DNA from 2 places in the Fictibacillus sp. S7 genome. Region 1 is predicted to be linked to the other one. Evidence: predicted binding sites of a transcription regulator. Region 1 holds the regulator's gene; the other holds the start of a gene.
What was found. Region 1 encodes CtsR, which represses protease genes until heat stress. Its sites were predicted from a motif close to ATGGTCAATAAAGGTCAAACA; they were not measured.

Region 1 (11,047 bases):
GTAAGTTTGGATGAAGTTATCTAGTTTTGAGGGAATATGCCTCAAAAACAAAAGATTTGTCAGCGACAAGAGATTCGAGGAAGCAAAACGACGACTCTCCGGAGTGTACTTTACCGTACATGAGGAAGAGGAGGAGTGAAGCTGACGAAGAAAATCGCCGTTGATCACAAATCGATAGATGTCTGGTGGCAATAGCGAAGAGGTCACACCCGTTCCCATACCGAACACGGAAGTTAAGCTCTTCAGCGCCGATGGTAGTTGGGGGCTTCCCCCTGTTAGAGTAGGACGTTGCCGGGCATACATAATGGAGGATTAGCTCAGCTGGGAGAGCACCTGCCTTACAAGCAGGGGGTCGGCGGTTCGAACCCGTCATCCTCCACCATTATTTCGCCGGTTTAGCTCAATTGGTAGAGCAACTGACTTGTAATCAGTAGGTTGGGGGTTCAAGTCCTCTAGCCGGCACCACTTAAAGAGAGCCATTAGCTCAGTTGGTAGAGCATCTGACTTTTAATCAGAGGGTCGAAGGTTCGAGTCCTTCATGGCTCACCAGTTTTATAATTGTATATTGCGGGTGTGGCGGAATTGGCAGACGCGCTAGACTTAGGATCTAGTGTCTTATGACGTGGGGGTTCGAGTCCCTTCACCCGCACCATACGGATGCGGAAGTAGTTCAGTGGTAGAATACAACCTTGCCAAGGTTGGGGTCGCGGGTTCGAATCCCGTCTTCCGCTCCATTTTTTTCTGCCTGCCGGGGTGGTGGAATTGGCAGACACACAGGACTTAAAATCCTGCGGTAGGTGACTACCGTGCCGGTTCGAGTCCGGCCCTCGGCACCAATAGAATGTTTTTTTATGCGCCCTTAGCTCAGCTGGATAGAGTGTTTGACTACGAATCAAAAGGTCGGGAGTTCGAATCTCTCAGGGCGCGCCATAACGGGAAGTGGCTCAGCTTGGTAGAGCACCTGGTTTGGGACCAGGGGGTCGCAGGTTCAAATCCTGTCTTCCCGACCATCTTCACTTTGGGGCCTTAGCTCAGCTGGGAGAGCGCCTGCCTTGCACGCAGGAGGTCAGCGGTTCGATCCCGCTAGGCTCCACCATTAGAAAATGCTGTTGACATTTTCTTTTTTAGTCGGTATAATATAAAAGTTGCTGTTTTTAAAGCAGCATTGATGTTCTTTGAAAACCAAACAAAAGCCAGAGTAAGTCAGGGATTTTACAATCCCATCAATTTCTTATTTTTAAACATTAAGAGCTATATCAAACACTTTATTGGAGAGTTTGATCCTGGCTCAGGATGAACGCTGGCGGCGTGCCTAATACATGCAAGTCGAGCGAATGACGAGGAGCTTGCTCCTCTGATTTAGCGGCGGACGGGTGAGTAACACGTGGGTAACCTGCCTGTAAGACGGGGATAACTCCGGGAAACCGGAGCTAATACCGGATGATAACGAGAAGCGCCTGCTTCTTTTTTGAAAGTCGGTTTCGGCTGACGCTTACAGATGGGCCCGCGGCGCATTAGCTAGTTGGTGAGGTAACGGCTCACCAAGGCGACGATGCGTAGCCGACCTGAGAGGGTGATCGGCCACACTGGGACTGAGACACGGCCCAGACTCCTACGGGAGGCAGCAGTAGGGAATCTTCGGCAATGGACGAAAGTCTGACCGAGCAACGCCGCGTGAGCGATGAAGGCCTTCGGGTCGTAAAGCTCTGTTGTCAGAGAAGAACAAGTACCGGAGTAACTGCCGGTACCTTGACGGTACCTGACCAGAAAGCCACGGCTAACTACGTGCCAGCAGCCGCGGTAATACGTAGGTGGCAAGCGTTATCCGGAATTATTGGGCGTAAAGCGCGCGCAGGCGGTTTCTTAAGTCTGATGTGAAAGCCCACGGCTCAACCGTGGAGGGTCATTGGAAACTGGGAGACTTGAGTGCAGGAGAGAAAAGTGGAATTCCACGTGTAGCGGTGAAATGCGTAGAGATGTGGAGGAACACCAGTGGCGAAGGCGGCTTTTTGGCCTGTAACTGACGCTGAGGCGCGAAAGCGTGGGGAGCAAACAGGATTAGATACCCTGGTAGTCCACGCCGTAAACGATGAGTGCTAGGTGTTGGGGGGTTCCACCCTCAGTGCTGACGTTAACACATTAAGCACTCCGCCTGGGGAGTACGGCCGCAAGGCTGAAACTCAAAGGAATTGACGGGGGCCCGCACAAGCAGTGGAGCATGTGGTTTAATTCGAAGCAACGCGAAGAACCTTACCAGGTCTTGACATCCTCTGACCACTTGAGAGATCAAGCTTTCCCCTTCGGGGGACAGAGTGACAGGTGGTGCATGGTTGTCGTCAGCTCGTGTCGTGAGATGTTGGGTTAAGTCCCGCAACGAGCGCAACCCTTGACCTTAGTTGCCAGCATTCAGTTGGGCACTCTAAGGTGACTGCCGGTGACAAACCGGAGGAAGGTGGGGATGACGTCAAATCATCATGCCCCTTATGACCTGGGCTACACACGTGCTACAATGGGTGGTACAAAGGGTTGCGAAGCCGCGAGGCCGAGCCAATCCCAAAAAGCCACTCTCAGTTCGGATTGTAGGCTGCAACTCGCCTACATGAAGCCGGAATTGCTAGTAATCGCGGATCAGCATGCCGCGGTGAATACGTTCCCGGGCCTTGTACACACCGCCCGTCACACCACGAGAGTTTGTAACACCCGAAGTCGGTGGGGTAACCTTTTGGAGCCAGCCGCCGAAGGTGGGACAGATGATTGGGGTGAAGTCGTAACAAGGTAGCCGTATCGGAAGGTGCGGCTGGATCACCTCCTTTCTATGGAGACATGAGCACTCAGGTGCCTCATGAATCTTACTCTGAGCTTTTGTTTGGTTTTGAAAGAACATCGTTTCTTTCAATTCATAAAGGTTACACATTTGATGTGGCCATGTTCCTTGAAAACTAGATAACGAAACATCCAAACAAGCCAACTAATTCATTAGTTGTGCGCTGATTTAGTGATTTTTTTACGATCTTACGATCGTGTTTAAAGGTTAAGCTAGAAAGGGCGCACGGTGGATGCCTTGGCACTAGGAGCCGAAGAAGGACGGGACGAACACCGATATGCCTCGGGGAGCTGTAAGTAAGCGTTGATCCGGGGATTTCCGAATGGGGGAACCCACCATCCGTAATGGGATGGTATCCATATCTGAATACATAGGATATGAGAAGGCAGACCCGGGGAACTGAAACATCTAAGTACCCGGAGGAAGAGAAAGCAAGTGCGATTTCCTGAGTAGCGGCGAGCGAAACGGAAACAGCCCAAACCAGAGGGCTTGCCCTCTGGGGTTGTAGGACACTCTACATGGAGTTACAAAGGAACGGGGTAGATGAAGCGGTCTGGAAAGGCCGGCCAAAGAAGGTAACAGCCCTGTAGTTGAAACTTCGTTCCCTCCTGAGTGGATCCTGAGTACGGCGGGACACGTGAAACCCCGTCGGAATCCGGGAGGACCATCTCCCAAGGCTAAATACTCCCTAGTGACCGATAGTGAACCAGTACCGAGAGGGAAAGGTGAAAAGCACCCCGGAAAGGGAGTGAAAGAGATCCTGAAACCGTGTGCCTACAAGTAGTTGGAGCCCATTAACGGGTGACAGCGTGCCCTTTGTAGAATGAACCGGCGAGTTACGATAACGTGCAAGGTTAAGCCGAGAAGGCGGAGCCGCAGCGAAAGCGAGTCTGAATAGGGCGCCATAGTACGTTGTCGTAGACCCGAAACCGTGTGATCTACCCATGTCCAGGGTGAAGTTCAGGTAACACTGAATGGAGGCCCGAACCCACGCACGTTGAAAAGTGCGGGGATGAGGCGTGGGTAGGGGTGAAATGCCAATCGAACACGGAGATAGCTGGTTCTCCCCGAAATAGCTTTAGGGCTAGCCTCGCGGCTAGAGTCCTGGAGGTAGAGCACTGATTAGACTAGGGGCCCCCACAGGGTTACCGAATTCAGTCAAACTCCGTATGCCAGAGACTTATCCGCGGGAGTCAGACTGCGAGTGATAAGATCCGTAGTCAAGAGGGAAACAGCCCAGACCATCAGCTAAGGTCCCAAAGTATACGTTAAGTGGGAAAGGATGTGGAGTTGCCGAGACAACCAGGATGTTGGCTTAGAAGCAGCCACCATTTAAAGAGTGCGTAATAGCTCACTGGTCGAGTGACTCTGCGCCGAAAATGTACCGGGGCTAAACGTATCACCGAAGCTATGGATTGTACCATCAGGTACAGTGGTAGGGGAGCGTTCGAAGTGCGGTGAAGTCAGACCGGAAGGACTGGTGGAGCGCTTTGAAGTGAGAATGCCGGTATGAGTAGCGAAAGACAAGTGAGAATCTTGTCCATCGAAAGCCTAAGGTTGCCTGAGGAAGGCTCGTCCGCTCAGGGTTAGTCGGGACCTAAGCCGAGGCCGAAAGGCGTAGGCGATGGCCAACAGGTTGAAATTCCTGTACCGCCTCCTTTCCGTTTGAACGACGGGGGGACGCAGGAAGGTAGGGAGAGCGCGCGAATGGAAATGCGCGTCTAAGCAGTTAGGCTGATTGTGAGGCAAATCCCGCAATCGTGAAGGCTGAGCTGTGACGGCGAGGGAAATTACAGTACCGAAGTCCCTGATCCTACACTGCCAAGAAAAGCCTCTAGTGAGGAAAGAGGTGCCCGTACCGCTAACCGACACAGGTAGGCGAGGAGAGAATCCTAAGATGATCGGGAGAACTCTCGTTAAGGAACTCGGCAAAATGACCCCGTAACTGCGGGAGAAGGGGTGCTCTGGTAGGGTTTATCGCCCGAGAGAGCCGCAGTGAATAGATCCAAGCGACTGTTTAGCAAAAACACAGGTCTCTGCGAAGCCGCAAGGAGAGGTATAGGGGCTGACACCTGCCCGGTGCTGGAAGGTTAAGAGGAGGGGTTATCCCTTAGGGGAGAAGCTCTGAATTGAAGCCCCAGTAAACGGCGGCCGTAACTATAACGGTCCCAAGGTAGCGAACTTCCTTGTCGGGTACGTTCCGACCCGCACGAAAGGTGTAACGATTTGGATACTGTCTCAACGAGAGACCCGGTGAAATTATAGTACCTGTGAAGATGCAGATTACCCGCGACAGGACGGAAAGACCCCATGGAGCTTTACTGCAGCTTGATATTGGATTTTGGTACAGTTTGTACAGGATAGGTCGGAGCCTGAGAAGTCGGAGCGCCAGCTTCGATGGAGGCGTCGGTGGGATACTCCCCTGACTGTATTGAAATTCTAACCTGGAACCGTGATCCGGTTCGGAGACAGTGTCAGGTGGGCAGTTTGACTGGGGCGATCGCCTCCTAAATCGTAACGGAGGCGCCCAAAGGTTCCCTCAGAATGGTTGGAAATCATTCGCAGAGTGTAAAGGCACAAGGGAGCTTGACTGCGAGACCTACAAGTCGAGCAGGGACGAAAGTCGGGCTTAGTGATCCGGTGGTTCCGCATGGAAGGGCCATCGCTCAACGGATAAAAGCTACCCCGGGGATAACAGGCTTATCGTCTCCAAGAGTCCACATCGACGGGGAGGTTTGGCACCTCGATGTCGGCTCATCGCATCCTGCGGCTGAAGTAGGTCCCAAGGGTTGGGCTGTTCGCCCATTAAAGCGGTACGCGAGCTGGGTTCAGAACGTCGTGAGACAGTTCGGTCCCTATCCGTCGCGGGCGCAGGAAACTTGAGAGGAGCTGTCCTTAGTACGAGAGGACCGGGATGGACACACCGCTGGTGTACCAGTTGTTCCGCCAGGGGCATAGCTGGGTAGCTACGTGTGGACGGGATAAGTGCTGAAAGCATCTAAGCATGAAGCCCCCCTCAAGATGAGATTTCCCATCACGTCAAGTGAGTAAGCCCCCTTAGAGATGATGAGGTTGATAGGTCTGGTGTGGAAGCGTAGTGACACGTGGAGCTGACAGATACTAATCGGTCGAGGGCTTATCCTTAATTAAATCAGTAAGTTTGGATGAAGTTATCTAGTTTTGAGGGAATATGCCTCAAAAACAAACCATTTGTCAGCGACAAGAGATTCGAGGAAGCAAAACGACGACTCTCCGGAGTGTACTTTACCGTATATGAGGAAGAGGAGGAGTGAAGCTGACGAAGAAAATCGCCGGTGATCACAAATCGATAGATGGCTGGTGGCAATAGCGAAGAGGTCACCCCCGTTCCCATACCGAACACGGAAGTTAAGCTCTTCAGCGCCGATGGTAGTTGGGGGCTTCCCCCTGTTAGAGTAGGACGTTGCCGGGCAAAAATTAAGCACTGTTGAGAAATCAGCGGTGCTTTTTTGTTTTGTCGAAAGATGAAAATGACGTGATATGCAAGTAAATCGTGTCGAACCGCAAGTATCCTAGCCACCAGGGGATCAGCAGAGCCTCAAATCCTCGAACCCTCCTGAGTTCCAGCTTTGCCCGCACAAAAAACCCCTCAATTAGTCCTTTTTCTTTTCAAAAAAACAAAATCTTGCCCCAAAAAGCTCCTGACTGGTCCCAAAAATTCATTACGATCCTGCGATTACTTCGCAACAGATCATTCGTGAGCTGCGGCTTCCGCGGGTGATTGGGGCTGCGATTGTAGGAGCTGCATTTGCGGTAGCAGGAACACGTATGCAGGGGATTGCCCGGAACCCTTTGGCGGATGCAGGTATTTTAGGAATAAACGGAGGCTCCATGCTGGTCGTCGCACTCTGTTTTGCCTTTTTCCCTCATCTACCGTATTCGCTCCTGATGCTCTTTTCGTTTCTTGGGGCGGTTCTGAGCATGTTATTTATTGCGCTTGGTTCGATGTCCCCCGGGGGGATGTCTCCGCTTAGACTTACAGTTTAAAGGATTTTCTTCCTCACGTGAAAGACGAGTTGAAAAATACAAAAAACTTGGGCCTGCAGCTAATCCTGATATGAAAGCCCTGCTTGCTTTAAAGCGCTCCGCTGTTTATATGGACGAAGAATATGGTGGAAAAGAACTTGACAAATTCAAAAAAAATTGCGCCTGTTCATGTTTTTAACCTTGATGAAGGGACATGGAGAGACCATTTGAAAAAAATAGGGAAACTTGTTAATCGTGAAAAACAGGCTAATGAATTTGTCGAAGATTACGAGAAGGAAACAAAAGAAGTAAAAGGCTTAATCAAACAAGAACTTGGAAAAAACAGCAGGGCAATGGCGATTCGTGTAACCGCCAAAGAGCTGCGTGTATTTGGCACCGCTCGTCCCATGGGCCCCTTTTTATTTGATGATTTAGGGCTTACTCCTGCAAATGGGGTTAAAAAAGTGGATGCCAGCCATATCAAGTAATCTCCCAGGAGGTGCTGCCTGTTTTTAGGCAGATGCAATTTTTGTCGTAGTGAATCAGGACGATCAATCAAAAACCGATCAATCAAAACCGCCTTTAAGCAGATGGAAAACTCTGCGATCTGGAAAGGGTTAAAAGCAGTAAAAAACAAACATGTTTATGTGATTCCCGATCAGCCGTGGCTTGATTATTCGGCGATAGGCAATAGATGGCGATGGACCAGGCAAAAAAATCTTTTCCAAGCAATAGGTTGTTTCAGTAGAAGTCCCGGCGGTATTTTTGAGGGGCTTCTTTTTTTAATCCTTCAAAAAGGAACGATTAACAGGAAAAATATCGGGTAATACTGTGAGAGAAATACCTTGTTCCCCTATGAGTCAGAAAGTATTCATTAGTTGCATAAAACCTGGGAAACGGACTATAATATATACATATAGTCAAAGATAGTCAAAGTCAGAGGGGAGGGTAGCAGGTTGAGAAATATCTCAGACATTATTGAAGAATATTTGAAGCAGGTCCTTGCAGGTTCGAATGATAAATTTATTGAAATCAAACGGACGGATATTGCTGAAAAATTCCAGTGTGTCCCTTCCCAGATCAACTATGTTATTAATACACGATTCACCGTAGAAAAAGGATTTGTTGTGGAAAGCAAACGGGGGGGCGGGGGATATATCCGCATTATTAAGGTCAAAACAGAAAATTACGTCCACCTGATTGACCAGCTGCTGCTTTTGATCAATGACCGCATTTCACAGGGGAATGCCGAAAATGTGGTGCTGCGGCTGCTGGATGAACAGATCATATCGGAACGCGAGGCGAGAATTATGCTGAGTGTCATTGACCGCACTGTTCTTCAAGTGTTAGACCTTCCTGAGCGTGATCAATTGAGAGCCGAATTATTAAAAGGCATGATTCGGACGCTAAAATTTAGAACCAGATAACGTTGTATCACATTTATTAATAGGGGAGGAGAATAAAATGTTTTGCCAGGATTGCCATGAACGGCCTGCCACTTTGCACTTTACAAAGATTGTAAACGGACAGAAAACAGAATTTCATATTTGTGAGCATTGTGCAAAAGAAAAAGGAGAATTCCTTCCAGGGTCGAATACATTCTCTATTCATCAGCTGCTTTCCGGACTTCTTTACGGAGATCCGGCGATATCGGGAACAGCTTCTCCGGGACTTTCTCAGCAATCAGTTCTGGTGTGCCCGAAATGCGGCATGACATATCAACAGTTTGCCAAAATTGGCCGTTTTGGATGCAGCCATTGCTATGAAGTATTTGACTCCAAGCTTGATCCAATTTTAAAGCGGGTGCACGGAGGAAATACAAAGCATGAGGGGAAAATTCCAAAGCGGATTGGCAGCGGACTTCAGGAAAAACGGGAATTGGAGAATTTAAAGAAATCGATGCAACAGTATATCCTGAGTGAGGAATTCGAAAAAGCTGCTGAAACCCGTGATAAGATCCGGCTTTTAGAGAAGCAAAAGCATCAGGAAAAGGGGGAATAGAGCGTGTCACTTGAACATTTTATAAGTGAAGCCATCAGTCCCTGGATGAAGGAAGAAGGACCTGATTCTGATATTGTGCTAAGCAGCAGGATCCGGCTCGCCCGAAACCTGGAAAATTATAATTTCCCGGATTTTGCTTCCAAAGAAGAATCTGAAACCGTGATTCGTAAATTACACGAAGCGAATGGGGACCAGGGGTTCGGAAATTGGGGCGAATTTGAAATTCTTTCACTGGATCAGCTAAAACCCCTGGCAAAAAGGGTATTGGTAGAAAAGCACCTTATCAGCCCTCATCTTGCCGAACAATCCAAATATGGAGCGGTCATGCTGAATGAGGATGAATCGGTAAGCATTATGATCAACGAAGAAGATCATTTGCGAATTCAGTGCCTGTTTGCAGGCTTCCAGCTGAAAGAAGCGTTAAAGCTTGCCGGAGAACTGGATGACTGGCTTGAAGAAAAAGTGGATTATGCGTTCGACGAAGAAAGAGGCTACCTAACAAGCTGTCCGACCAATGTTGGAACTGGGCTTAGAGCTTCTGTTATGATGCATCTTCCGGCTTTGGTTATTACCAAACAAATAAGCCGCATTATTCCGGCCATCAACCAGCTGGGGCTGGTGGTGAGAGGAATATATGGAGAGGGAACAGAAGCTCAGGGAAATGTGTTCCAAATTTCCAATCAAATTACGCTTGGGAAATCGGAAGAAGATATCGTTGAAGATTTGCGTGGCGTTGTCCTCCAATTGATCCAGCAGGAAAGGGCCGCGCGAAACAATCTCCAGCAGGGATTGAAAATTCAACTGGAAGACCGAATCTTCAGGTCATATGGCGTCTTGGCCAACAGCCGGATCATCCAGTCGAAGGAAGCGGCGCAATGCCTATCCGATGTAAGGCTGGGAATAGATCTGGGAGTGATCCAGGGGATTTCCCGATCGATATTAAATGAGTTAATGATACTTACACAACCGGGCTTTTTACAGCAGTATGCCAATGAAATGTTAAATCCGGATGAGCGTGATATCCTTCGGGCCGCGCTGATCCGGGAAAGAGTTGAACTTGAAGAAGCTTAAAATCCGAATGGGAGTGTGAATGATTATGATGTTTGGTCGATTTACAGAACGAGCTCAAAAAGTACTTGCGCTGGCACAGGAAGAAGCCATCCGTCTTGGCCACAATAATGTTGGAACGGAGCACATTCTGCTTGGCTTAATCCGCGAAGGAGAAGGAATTGCTGCTAAAGCGCTCCATGTCCTCGGACTCGGTCCTGAGAAGATCCAAAAAGAAGTGGAAACACTGATTGGACGCGGTCAGGAATCCGTGCAAACCATCCATTACACTCCAAGGGCAAAAAAGGTGATTGAACTGTCAATGGATGAAGCGAGAAAGCTCGGACATTCTTATGTGGGAACAGAACATATTCTTTTGGGTCTGATTCGTGAGGGAGAAGGAGTAGCAGCCCGTGTACTTAACAATTTGGGCGTCAGCCTGAACAAGGCCCGCCAGCAGGTGCTTCAGCTCCTTGGAAGCAATGAAGCATCCTCCAACCACAGAGGGGCTTCCACCAATGCCAATACACCGACTCTGGACAGTCTTGCGAGAGACTTGACCGCAATCGCCAAGGATGGCAGCCTGGATCCGGTCATCGGCCGATCTAAGGAAATCCAGAGAGTCATTGAGGTGTTGAGCCGCAGAACAAAAAACAACCCGGTTCTGATCGGTGAGCCCGGTGTAGGTAAAACAGCGATCGCCGAAGGCCTTGCCCAGCAAATCATCAACAATGAAGTACCTGAAACCCTTCGTGATAAAAGGGTAATGACATTGGATATGGGAACAGTGGTTGCGGGAACAAAATACCGCGGCGAATTTGAAGACCGTCTGAAGAAGGTGATGGATGAAATCCGCCAGGCCGGAAATATCATTCTTTTCATTGATGAACTTCATACCTTGATCGGGGCAGGCGGGGCAGAAGGCGCAATTGATGCCTCCAATATCTTAAAACCTGCGCTTGCACGCGGTGAACTCCAATGTATCGGTGCTACCACGCTTGACGAGTACCGTAAATACATTGAGAAGGATGCAGCGCTTGAACGCCGATTCCAACCGATTACGGTGAACGAACCGACGAAAGAAGAGAGCACACAGATTCTTCAGGGTCTGCGCGACCGTTATGAAGCCCACCACCGTGTGACCATTACGGATGATGCGATTGAAGCAGC
Region 2 (11,047 bases), 890 kb from region 1:
CGTGAGGTCCGGCAAGTCATGAAAAGTTTCAACCGCAAGGGGCTGCAGCTGAAGGATGTCCTTGAGCAGCATCTTCTTCAAAATCAAAAAAACGGCAGTCAGGAAGAGCCTTCCATGCTCCGGTATGTCAATATCGAGCTGAACAGTGATCTCTCCCGAATGGTGGAGCAGCTGTCTGAGGTAAGAGAAATTCCGATTCAGCCATTAGCTCCCGGGTTTAAAGGAAGTCTTCGTGACTATCAAAAAGTCGGCAGTTCCTGGCTGCAATTTTTAAGAAAGTTTGGCTTGGGTGGCTGTCTGGCTGACGACATGGGGCTTGGGAAAACCATTCAGACCATCGACTACCTGCTTCATACCCGAGAAGGGAAACGAAGCGGTAAGCTCCCGGTGCTTTTGATCTGTCCCACGTCTGTTATTGGAAACTGGCAAAAAGAGCTGCAGCATTTTTCACCGAGCCTGAACGTTTTTCTTCATTATGGTTCATCGCGGGTCAGGGGAGAACACTTCATGGAGGCGATCAGGGATGCGGATGTGGTTTTAACGTCCTATACGACAGCACAGCTTGATCAGGATGAATTTCAGCCTGTGATGTGGGATGCCATTATTCTGGATGAAGCCCAAAACATCAAAAACAGTTTTACCAAACAGTCCAGGAGTATCCGACGTTTGTCCGGACGTCATAAAATTGCGCTTACCGGAACACCTGTGGAAAACCGCCTTCTGGAGCTTTGGGCGATCTTTGACTTCCTTAATCCCGGTTACCTTGGCAGTGAAACGGCATTTCGTAAGAGGTTCGTTATTCCTGTTGAACGGGAGCATGACAATGACCGGCTGAAGCAACTGCAAAGTCTCGTACAGCCCTTTCTGCTAAGAAGGACGAAGAAGGATCCCCACGTTCAGCTGAACCTGCCGGATAAACAGGAAATTAAAGAATACGTGCACCTTACAACTGAACAGGCAACTCTTTATGAACGGATCATTCAGGATACGTTTCAGCAGCTGGAGCAAGAGAAAGGAATGAAGAGAAGGGGATTGATTCTAGCCCTTCTTGGCAAACTGAAGCAAATTTGTGATCACCCGGTTCTCTATTTAAAAGAAGAGAAAAAAACAAGGCTTGAAGAACGATCAAGCAAATTCTCGAAACTGATGGAGCTTTTGGAGGCCATTAAGGAGAAGGATGAAGGCTGCCTGATCTTTACTCAATTTTTATTTATGGGAAATCTGATCAAGGATTACATCGAAAAGCGGTGGAATGAAGAGGTGCCTTTCCTGCATGGAGGGATTCCAAAAGCAAAACGCGATGAAATGATTGAACAATTTCAGGCCAAAAAGCATAACGTCTTCGTTCTTTCATTGAAAGCAGGCGGGACAGGGCTGAATCTTACAGAAGCCAACCATGTTATCCACTTTGACCGCTGGTGGAATCCGGCAGTGGAAAACCAGGCGACAGACCGAGCCCACCGGATCGGACAGAAAAAATTTGTGACGGTCCACAAAATGATTACGCTTGGAACGCTGGAAGAGCGCATTGATGAAATGCTTGAAAGCAAAAAAGAATTAAGCGAAAAAGTCATCACTAGCGAAAATTGGATCACTGAACTATCCACCCAGGAATTACGGGAACTTTTTGTATTGCGAAAAGAATGGGTGGAAAAAGAATAAAAAAAGAGGAGCTTACGCTGGTGTATGCTCCTCTTTTTTTAACTTCACGACGACGTTCTGCGGAATATCCTTCTGGCAAAGATCAAATAAAAAAGAAGAGGGAGAGGACATTGAATCAGCCCCCACAGGGACCAAAACCAATAGCGGTATCCCCGTTTTCTGCCATCAAGGAAGAGGAAGGTACTCTGGCACAGCAAAACGAAAATCAACAGGATGAGTAACCAAAGGGGCAGCCCATGAAACTCGGATGTCATTCCACTTCACCTTCCTTTTTACGAGGATAGAACAGGAACAATACGGCAGCCACTAAAACCGGAACCTGCAGCAGCAAGAAGAAAACCGGAAGGCGTATGAGCATGACCGCGACACAACATAAAATCACTGCGGCCGTCAGAGCGAAATAGAACAGCTCCCTGATAAGCTGTTGGTGAATTCGCTTTTTTTCTTCAGTAACAAGCTGTTCAAAAAAGGCAAGGTCAGGTATTGGGGGACTTTCCCATTTTTCTAGTCTTGAAAGCTCCTCTGTGAGCTGGTGTTTAAGCTTCTCCTCGTTTTCTTTCATGGTCTTCCAACTCCTCTCTGATGAATTTCACCCCGTTGTGAACCCTAGATTTCGCAGTTCCTGCCGGAATCTTCAGCATTCTGCCAATTTCGTCATACGTGTACCCGTAATAGTGCTTCAGGATTAAGGGAATCCGGTTTTCTTCATTTAGTACGCATAAGGCATCTAGCAACTCCGACCACTCTTCGTTGCTGGCTGCTGCTTTCCATTTTAAGCTTCGGGCTTGCTTGATCTGCTCGTTGTATTTTTTCTCAGTCTTCTGTTTTCTGATCTGATCCATATACAGGTTAGAAGCAATAGAGATCAGCCAGGAAGAGAATTTGGCTTTTTCCTCGTACAGTTCGATTTTTTGTATGCATTTAAGCATGGTTTCCTGAACAAGATCCTCAGTCACCGACCGGTTCAGGGTGATTTTTAAAAGGTAGTGAAACAAGATCGAATAATTTTGCTGCAGCAAAAGAGAAAGAGCGTTCTGGTTCCCTTTTTTTGCTTGTTTAATCAAGTCCTTTTCCTCCATAAATGGCTCTTTCCTCCTTGCTCCTTTAGATTCATGAATCTAAAGATATGACGTGTATGGCACTCCATTCGTTCACCAGAGCCATAAAATAATGCAGTTCCAACTGAATGTGCTAAAATAAGAATGGTTTGATTATTGAAAAAACAATCGCGAGGTACTAATCAGAGAGGAAGATTGTAATGTATTTGCCATCCTTTTCATTGATAGAAAAAACAGCGATGATTACAGGCGCCGGACGGGGAATCGGCAGGGCGCTGGCCATCGGTTTTGCGGAAGCCGGAGCAGATGTTATTTTGGTCTCCCGTACACAGAAGGACTTGGACGAAGTGGCAGGCGTCGTTCAGGAGATGGGGAGAAAAGCGTATACGTATGCGGTCGATGTCACACAAAAACTAGAAATACAGTCTTTGTACCATTCTCTGGATACAGACCGCATTCCTCTACATATTTTGGTTAATAATGCCGGTATGAATATCAGGAGCAAAGCACTCGATGTGACAGAGGAAGAATGGGATACCATTATCAATACAAATCTTCGATCTGCTTTTTATTTTTCTCAGGAAGCAGGAAAGCGGATGAAGGAAGCCGAATATGGCCGAATCCTGAATATTTCCTCGGTCGGGGGCCATGTGGCATTGCGCACCGGGGTGGTTTATGCCTCTACCAAAGCCGCACTCATTCAAATGACCAAAAACCTGGCACTTGAATGGGGAAGATTTGGAATCAACGTCAATGCAATCGGCCCCTGGTATTTCAAAACACCGCTGACCGAAAAGCTGCTTGCAGATGAAACCTACTTTAACGATATCCTGTCCCGCACTCCGCTCAACAGAGTCGGTGAGCTGCAGGAGCTGGTTGGGCCGGCTGTTTTTCTCGCTTCGGATGCAGGTTCCTACTGTACGGGGCAAACCTTGTTCGTCGATGGCGGTATGACCGTATACGGATTTTAGCAGACTGAGAATCTCGAAACCCTGAGTATTATGGGCTCAGGGTTTTTTTGCTTTCGAAGAAAAACAAGGAAAACATGTATAAAACATGAAGAAAGGTTAATAATGGTAGCAAATGCAACACATTTAATTGCTATTTTAGGAGGTCTTTTATCATGAGAAAGCAAGATTTAGTCGACGCAGTAAAAGCGGCTACAAGTATGAATAAAAAGGAATCAACACTTGCGGTGGAAGCTGTACTTGATGCCATCACCAATTCATTAAAGCAGGGAGAAAGTGTTCAGCTCATCGGGTTTGGAACCTTTGAAACTCGTAACCGAAACGCCCGAAAAGGACGTAATCCTCTGACAGGCGAAGAGATTATGATTGCTGCAAGCAGTGTGCCGGCGTTCAAGCCTGGAAAGTCATTAAAAGAAGCTGTAAAAGCAGTATAAAAGAACCCCCCATTCACGGGGGTTTTTTTCTTTTGTCATAAAAGAGCGATTTGTTCCTCATTTTGTCGGTCGATTCATGAAGGAAAACGCCTTCTTTGTATCTAATATAAAGAGAGATTAATGACAGAAAACGACAGACTGAAAGTTGAGGGTGTGGACTTTTATGATATTAACGGGTAATGAGCTTCTCCCAAAGCTTGGTGTATTTAAGAAGTTAATTGATGTACTCCCGGAGTTCATCTGTTTGAAAAACGAGGAAGGCGAATGGCTTGTAGCCAATGAATTCGCGTTGCAAGTGTGCGGTGTCGACCGGAGTTCATATAAAGGACTGCGAGCTGAGGAGCTCTCGTGCTTCCTTACGCCTGATACCATCCGGCGCTGCCATGAAACGGACCAAAAAGCATGGGAAACGGGCCGGCCGATTAAAATCCAGGAGGAAGTGCTGCAAAAGGATGGTTCCTACATTATTCTTGAATTGATTAAACAAGCAACATTTGATGATGAGGGCAATCCTCTGTACCTGTTTGTAACTGGGCGTGACATCACTCAGCACAAAGCGAAGGAAGAGGAGCTCAGTGTGGCCCTTGAACTATTAGAATCGGTTCTTAAAGGAACGACCGATGCGATATTAATTGTGGATACAAAGGAAAATCCAATTAAAGTTAACCATTCATTTGAAAAATTATTTGGCTGGAAAGAAGACGATCTGATTTCCGGAAGAGTGGATACTGATGTGATTATCCCTTCTGAATATAAACCAGAATCAAAAAGTATCATGAGCCTGCTGGCGGAAGGAAGTACTGTGCCTTCCTTTGAAACCCAGCGGGTATGCAAAGAAGGGACAAAGATCGATGTTTCGATTTCTTTCTCGGCCATTCGAAATATGCAGGGGCAAGTGATTGGCTTTTGTTTGATTTACCGGGATATCACGCCTCAAAAAAAAGCGGAGCGGGCTCTGCGGGAAAGTGAAGCCAAGTACCGGGTAATTGCTGAGCATTCCAAAGATCTGATCGCTGTGGCTGATTCTTCGGGAAAACTTCTGTACTGCTCACCTTCACATGAAGGATTGCTCGGCTTGACCAATGGTATCGATGAACTGAATGAGGTCCTTTTTTCAAGAATTCATCAGGACGATTGGGAATTCTTGCGTGCCACGTTTGCCAAGGCAAGAAGCCAGAAGAAACCCTTCACGTTCGAGTTCCGGCTAAAAATAAGCAGCGGGGATTGGGTGGTCATGGAAACCAATGCCGTCCCGGTCTTGAACGAATGGGATGAGATAGAGAGCTTTGTAACCATTGCACGGGATATAACAGCAACCAAAGAAACCGAAGAGCTTATAAGGAAGTCTGAGAAGCTGTCTGTTCTCGGTGAGCTCGCGGCAGGAGTCGCCCATGAAATACGCAATCCCCTGACATCTCTTATCGGCTTTGCACAGCTGCTGAAGGAATCAGATGAAGAAATGAAAGACAAGTATATCGGAATCATGCTGACCGAATTAAAACGAATCAATGATATTGTCGGTGAGCTGATGCTCGTGGCGAAGCCCCAGGCCGTTCATTTTGAAAACAGTTCACTCAAAGATATGCTCGAGAGCGTGGGACGGCTCCTGGATACGCAGGCCATTATAAAAAATGTCCAAATCCAACTGAACACATTCGGGGATATCCCACCGGTTTATTGTGTGGAAAACCAATTGAAGCAGCTTTTTATCAACCTGTTGAAAAATTCAATTGAATCCATGGACAAGGGAGGGCTGATCAGGCTGACTCTAATAAAAGCCAAAGGAAATGTGATGGTCGAAATTGAGGACCAGGGTTCCGGTATCCCTAAAGACCGGCTTGAAAAACTGGGTGAACCCTTTTATACGACAAAGGAAAAAGGAACAGGCCTTGGGTTAATGGTCTGCTATAAAATCGTTAAAGAGCATTTTGGTCAAATCCAATTTGAGAGTGAAGAAGGAAAAGGGACGAAGGTTCAGGTGAAATTGCCCATTTACCCCCTTTCCGTCGTTTAAAAGAGGCTAAAGGGGACATAATGGTTGTTAAAAAGGCAGGAACCTGTATGTCTCCTTATCATATTTTTTTCGTTTACCGCATTCATGATTTAAATTACCTTCATGTACATGGAATGGAAATGGCCACGAAGAAGCTGTTTACAGTTCTCTTATATTCGCCAAACGATGCCATTGATCTAACCGTTCAGACCAGCCACTTGCCAGCAGAGCTCCTGAGCGTTTTGGAGGAAGAAAAGGCCAGGATTGATCAGGGATATTATGATCTGGCACAGTGGGAGTACCAATCGTACAATGAACAACTTCATTAGAAGTTCCAGCCGGAAGTGGAAACCAAAAGCGTCTTGTTAATAAGGCACTTTTGGTTTTTTGTGCCCCATTTCTCTTGAGTGGATTTTTCATTTATAACGGGGGATAAACGCCGTTATCTTTAAACGTGGCAATCATTTAGAGCGCCTGCCTTTCAATCGTTTTGTTTAAAGCGTGTTCTATAGCAGTCAGTTCGACCGGAATGATCGCTTCAATATCTTCATACCTTTGAAAGTTGTTTCCTTTTAAATCAGGAAGAATATCCTGCCGGATGAAGTTACTGCCCACCATGGAAAAAAAGTAACCCACGTAGTAAGGCGTTAAACTCTCTTCATGACTTAAATAATGGAAATCACTTGACTGTTTGAACTGCTCAATAACAGAGTTGAAACTTTTGCACGGTTTGCCTTTACTCTTAAACCATTTCATCTTTATCACCCGGATTTCTTGTTTCATTCTTTTTATTTTCAGACCAAGGTTATCCAAAAAAGACCCCTTCCGAGGCGGAAGGGGTCTTTAAACTTATCTTCTTCTTTTTACAAACAGGTAAATGAGAATGACAATGAGTATTAGAATGATTAGAGTTTTCACGAATGAGATCCTTTCATGAGTAATTTTTACTCTATCTTTACCCAACTCATCCTCTCTTTAACCTTTAAAATAAAACCTTGCCCGGATTCATGATGTTGTTTGGATCAAACTGCTGCTTGATCATTTTCATCAGCGGCAAAGTGTCACTATGCTCCTGCTGTAAGTATTTCATTTTTCCGATACCGATTCCATGTTCTCCGGAACAGCTTCCTTTTTTGGAAAGTGCATATTCTACAATTCTTTCGTTGATCCGGTTCGCTTTATTTGTTTCTTCCTGGCTATTTTTATCAAACATGAGAATGGAATGGAAATTGCCATCTCCTACATGGCCGAGCACTCCGCCAGGGAGGCCCTCACTTTCAATCAGTTCACGTGCATAAATGACTGCGCCGGTTAATTCCGAAAGCGGCACCACCACATCCGTCAGCATCATTTCCCTTCCGGAAAAGCCATGCTTGAATGCATAAGCCAGGTGATGGCGAGCTTCCCAAAGCTTTGCTTTTTTGATGGAATCAGTTTCGAAAATCAGTTCTTCTGAACCATTGGCCGAGAGCAATTCTTCTGCAAAGGCTACATCCTGGGCAATTCCGCCTTCATTGCCATGAAACTCAAGAAACAGGGTGGGTTTCTCCGGATAGGAAGTATCGCTGTGCATGTTCACCTGACGGATGGAGGGCTCATCCACAAGCTCTACACGTGCCAGAGAATTCCCGGAAGACAAAAGGGAGACCGCTCCGTCAACTGCTTCTTTCACGCTAGGGAAAACGGCCCTGCCTGCCACGGTTGTTTCCGGAATGCCGTATACCTTTAGTGTGAGCTCTGTAAATACGCCAAGGGTTCCTTCCGATCCCACAAACAAGCCTGTGAGATGATAGCCCGATGAAGATTTTGCCGCCAAACCTCCTGTATGAATGATGGAGCCGTCGGCAAGAACCACTTCGAGATCTCTGACCTGTGGACGCATGATGCCGTAGCGGACGCTTGTTGTGCCGCTTGCATTCGTGGCGGCCATTCCGCCCAGGGTAGCATCCGCTCCCGGATCTACCGGAAAGAACAGTCCGTATTTTTTTAAAGCCTGATTCAGCTGTGTTCTGGTTACTCCCGGCTGTACTTTAACGAGAAAATCTTCGGGCCTGACCTCCACTACCTGGTTCATATTTTGAAAGTTAATGGAGATGCCGCCTTGAAGTGGGATGCAATGACCTTCAAGGCTCGATCCCACGCCAAACGGAACAACAGGAATTCTATGTTCATTGGCGAATTTTACTATAGAAGATACTTCTTCGGCTGAGTTTGGAAACACCACGACTTCCGGAAGCACGGGAGAATGATGAGATTCGTCTTTGCTGTGCTGGCGAAGAATGGTTTCATTGCTTGTGGCTCTTTTTTCATCCGTTAGTTTTCTCATTTCTATAAGTAAATCCTCATGTGTTGCCTGCATGTAAAAATCCTCCCTTAGGTGTATGTTGATTATTCTCTTCTTAGGGTAATTTATAGATGAAAAGCGAAAATCCTTTTTATTCTGTTAAAAAAACAAAAATCAGCCAACACTATTAGGTGAGGTGATGACATGAAAAAATGGCTGTTGATACTCAGCTTTACATTGCTTTTGGGCGGATGCGGAACAACAGAAAAAAATGAAGCGGACAAGGGGGAGCCAGTCATGGGAGACGGGAATAAACAGGAGCAGCACAAGGACAAGCCCGGCAGAGACCACAGCGGGGGAATCGTTGCGGGAGCTATTGAACCAAAGCTTTCGGTTATGGAGCAAAACACAGGCAGCACGCTCTTGCGTTATGAACTAAAAAACCAGACTGAACAAATAAAAACCTTTGAATTTACAAGCGGCAAAAAGTTTGATTACATCGTCAAAGATGAAAGCGGGAAAAAGGTATATCAATATTCACACGATCACATGTTTACCCAGTCTCTTTCCAAGATCACCCTGAAACAAGGTGAAACGTTCACGCAGGACATTATGGTAAAAAACTTGCCAGCGGGCACTTATACGATCGAGATATGGCTTACGGCGAAAAACGAAGAAAACGATTATCGGCAGAAAAAAACATTTGAAATACAGTGAGAATCCGCTCTTATGGAGCGGGTTTTTTTATGCAGCAAGGGGAAATGCAGATTGTTTGATTTTTTATTTATTACGGAGTACACTCATAAAAATAATCAAAATAAAACGTACTTTAAATAAGCAAATATAAATTTTTTTGAGCAAAGGACTTGAAAGTCAAAGAAGGTCAAAGTATAATATGGACATAAGGTCAAAGATAGTCAAAGTCAAACAACGACCTAACATTCTGAAGGAGGACATGCTTTATGAAATGTGAACAGTGTAAAGTGAATCCTGCGACAATTCAAATGAACGTTTCTTTTAATCAACATAAACAACAGTTAACACTATGTGCAGATTGCTATCATAAAATTACTCAGTCTATGAATACAACAGGAGGTATGAATCCGATGAACCAATTTTCATCCTTCGATGATTTCTTTAAACAAATGATGAATAACGGCATGAACTCAGGGTTTTCAGGCCAGCAACAATCCCAGCAGGCTCAGCAGCAAGGTGGCGGAAGAGGCAGGGGCGGAGGCTTCCTTGACCAATTCGGCCGCAACATCAGCCAGGCCGCAAAAACCGGTCTTATTGACCCTGTGATCGGCCGTGAGGAAGAAATAAACCGTGTGATTGAAATTTTGAATCGAAGAAACAAAAACAATCCGGTTCTTATTGGGGAACCAGGGGTTGGTAAAACAGCCATTGCTGAAGGATTGGCATTGAAAATTGCCGAAGGTACAGTACCATCCAAACTTCTTTCCAAGGAAGTCTACTTGCTTGATGTAGCTTCTCTTGTAGCAGATACAGGTATTCGCGGACAATTTGAAGAGAGAATGAAGCAGTTGATTGCTGAGCTGCAAAAGCGTAAAAACATCATTTTGTTCATTGACGAGATCCACCAAATCGTCGGTGCAGGATCAGCCGAGGGATCAATGGATGCCGGCAACATTTTAAAACCGGCACTTGCCCGCGGTGAACTTCAACTGGTGGGTGCAACGACACTGAAAGAGTATCGCAAAATCGAAAAAGACGCGGCATTGGAGCGCCGATTCCAGCCGGTTATCGTTAACGAGCCAACTCCTGAAAAGGCATTTGAAATTCTTAAGGGACTTGCTTCCAAATATGAGCAGTACCATGAAGTGACGTTTTCAGAAGATGTTTTAAAAGCGTGTGTAACCTTGTCTCACCGCTATATCCAGGACCGTTTCCTTCCGGATAAAGCGATCGATCTTATGGACGAAGCCGGTTCCAAAATCAACTTGCTTCATTCAGGCAATGATACTTCTTCCATTGAAGAGCGTTTAGAGGAAATTTCAAAAGAAAAAGAACAGGCAGCAATGAATGAAAACTATGAGCTTGCTGCAAAACTTCGCCAGGAAGAGCTTCAATTGGAGGCAAAATTGAACGAGAACGAAGGCAAAGAAAGAGCCGCCGTTACCCTTGAAGACATTCAATCCATCGTAGAGCAGAAAACAGGTATCCCAGTTAAAAAGCTTCAGGAAGACGAACAGGCGAAAATGAAGGACTTGGCGAAAAACCTTTCCCAAAAAGTCATCGGACAGCAAGAAGCGGTTGAAAAAGTATCCAAAGCCATCCGCAGAAGCCGTGCGGGTCTGAAAGCGAAGAACCGTCCAATCGGATCCTTCTTGTTTGTCGGTCCGACAGGGGTAGGTAAAACCGAATTGACCAAGTTACTCGCAGAAGAATTGTTTGGTGATAAGGAAGCCATGATTCGTCTGGACATGAGTGAATACATGGAGAAACATGCCGTGTCCAAGCTTATCGGTTCACCTCCTGGATATGTCGGCCATGATGAAGCCGGACAATTGACTGAAATGGTCCGCCGCAAGCCTTACAGCATTATTTTGTTGGATGAAATTGAAAAGGCGCATCCGGATGTACAGCATATGTTCCTGCAAATCCTTGAGGATGGCCGCTTAACCGAC

Region 2: a site for CtsR is predicted at 9,269-9,289, ahead of DMO16_RS10915 (ATP-dependent Clp protease ATP-binding subunit). Genes of this name have one in related genera too.

The regions. Positions count from the first base shown of each region.
Region 1 is NZ_QJKL01000001.1:3,024,106-3,035,152, reverse strand. Features, by position in the region: rRNA gene rrf (5S ribosomal RNA) at 182-297, shown strand; tRNA gene DMO16_RS15810 (tRNA-Val) at 307-382, shown strand; tRNA gene DMO16_RS15805 (tRNA-Thr) at 390-465, shown strand; tRNA gene DMO16_RS15800 (tRNA-Lys) at 474-549, shown strand; tRNA gene DMO16_RS15795 (tRNA-Leu) at 568-652, shown strand; tRNA gene DMO16_RS15790 (tRNA-Gly) at 660-734, shown strand; tRNA gene DMO16_RS15785 (tRNA-Leu) at 748-836, shown strand; tRNA gene DMO16_RS15780 (tRNA-Arg) at 854-930, shown strand; tRNA gene DMO16_RS15775 (tRNA-Pro) at 934-1,010, shown strand; tRNA gene DMO16_RS15770 (tRNA-Ala) at 1,021-1,096, shown strand; rRNA gene DMO16_RS15765 (16S ribosomal RNA) at 1,266-2,813, shown strand; rRNA gene DMO16_RS15760 (23S ribosomal RNA) at 3,030-5,968, shown strand; rRNA gene rrf (5S ribosomal RNA) at 6,160-6,275, shown strand; partial or broken gene DMO16_RS15750 (iron chelate uptake ABC transporter family permease subunit) at 6,527-6,847, shown strand; partial or broken gene DMO16_RS15745 (ABC transporter substrate-binding protein) at 6,847-7,577, shown strand; gene DMO16_RS15740 (CtsR family transcriptional regulator) at 7,786-8,256, shown strand; gene DMO16_RS15735 (UvrB/UvrC motif-containing protein) at 8,294-8,830, shown strand; gene DMO16_RS15730 (protein arginine kinase) at 8,834-9,901, shown strand; gene clpC (ATP-dependent protease ATP-binding subunit ClpC) at 9,927-11,047, shown strand, end outside.
Region 2 is NZ_QJKL01000001.1:2,133,834-2,144,880, reverse strand. Features, by position in the region: gene DMO16_RS10970 (DEAD/DEAH box helicase) at 1-1,662, shown strand, start outside; gene DMO16_RS10960 (YxlC family protein) at 1,913-2,224, opposite strand; gene sigY (RNA polymerase sigma factor SigY) at 2,199-2,726, opposite strand; gene DMO16_RS10950 (SDR family NAD(P)-dependent oxidoreductase) at 2,921-3,691, shown strand; gene DMO16_RS10945 (HU family DNA-binding protein) at 3,844-4,122, shown strand; gene DMO16_RS10940 (PAS domain-containing sensor histidine kinase) at 4,286-6,136, shown strand; gene DMO16_RS10935 (hypothetical protein) at 6,184-6,444, shown strand; gene DMO16_RS10930 (hypothetical protein) at 6,581-6,871, opposite strand; gene DMO16_RS10925 (FAD-binding oxidoreductase) at 7,098-8,474, opposite strand; gene DMO16_RS10920 (BsuPI-related putative proteinase inhibitor) at 8,604-9,116, shown strand; gene DMO16_RS10915 (ATP-dependent Clp protease ATP-binding subunit) at 9,362-11,047, shown strand, end outside.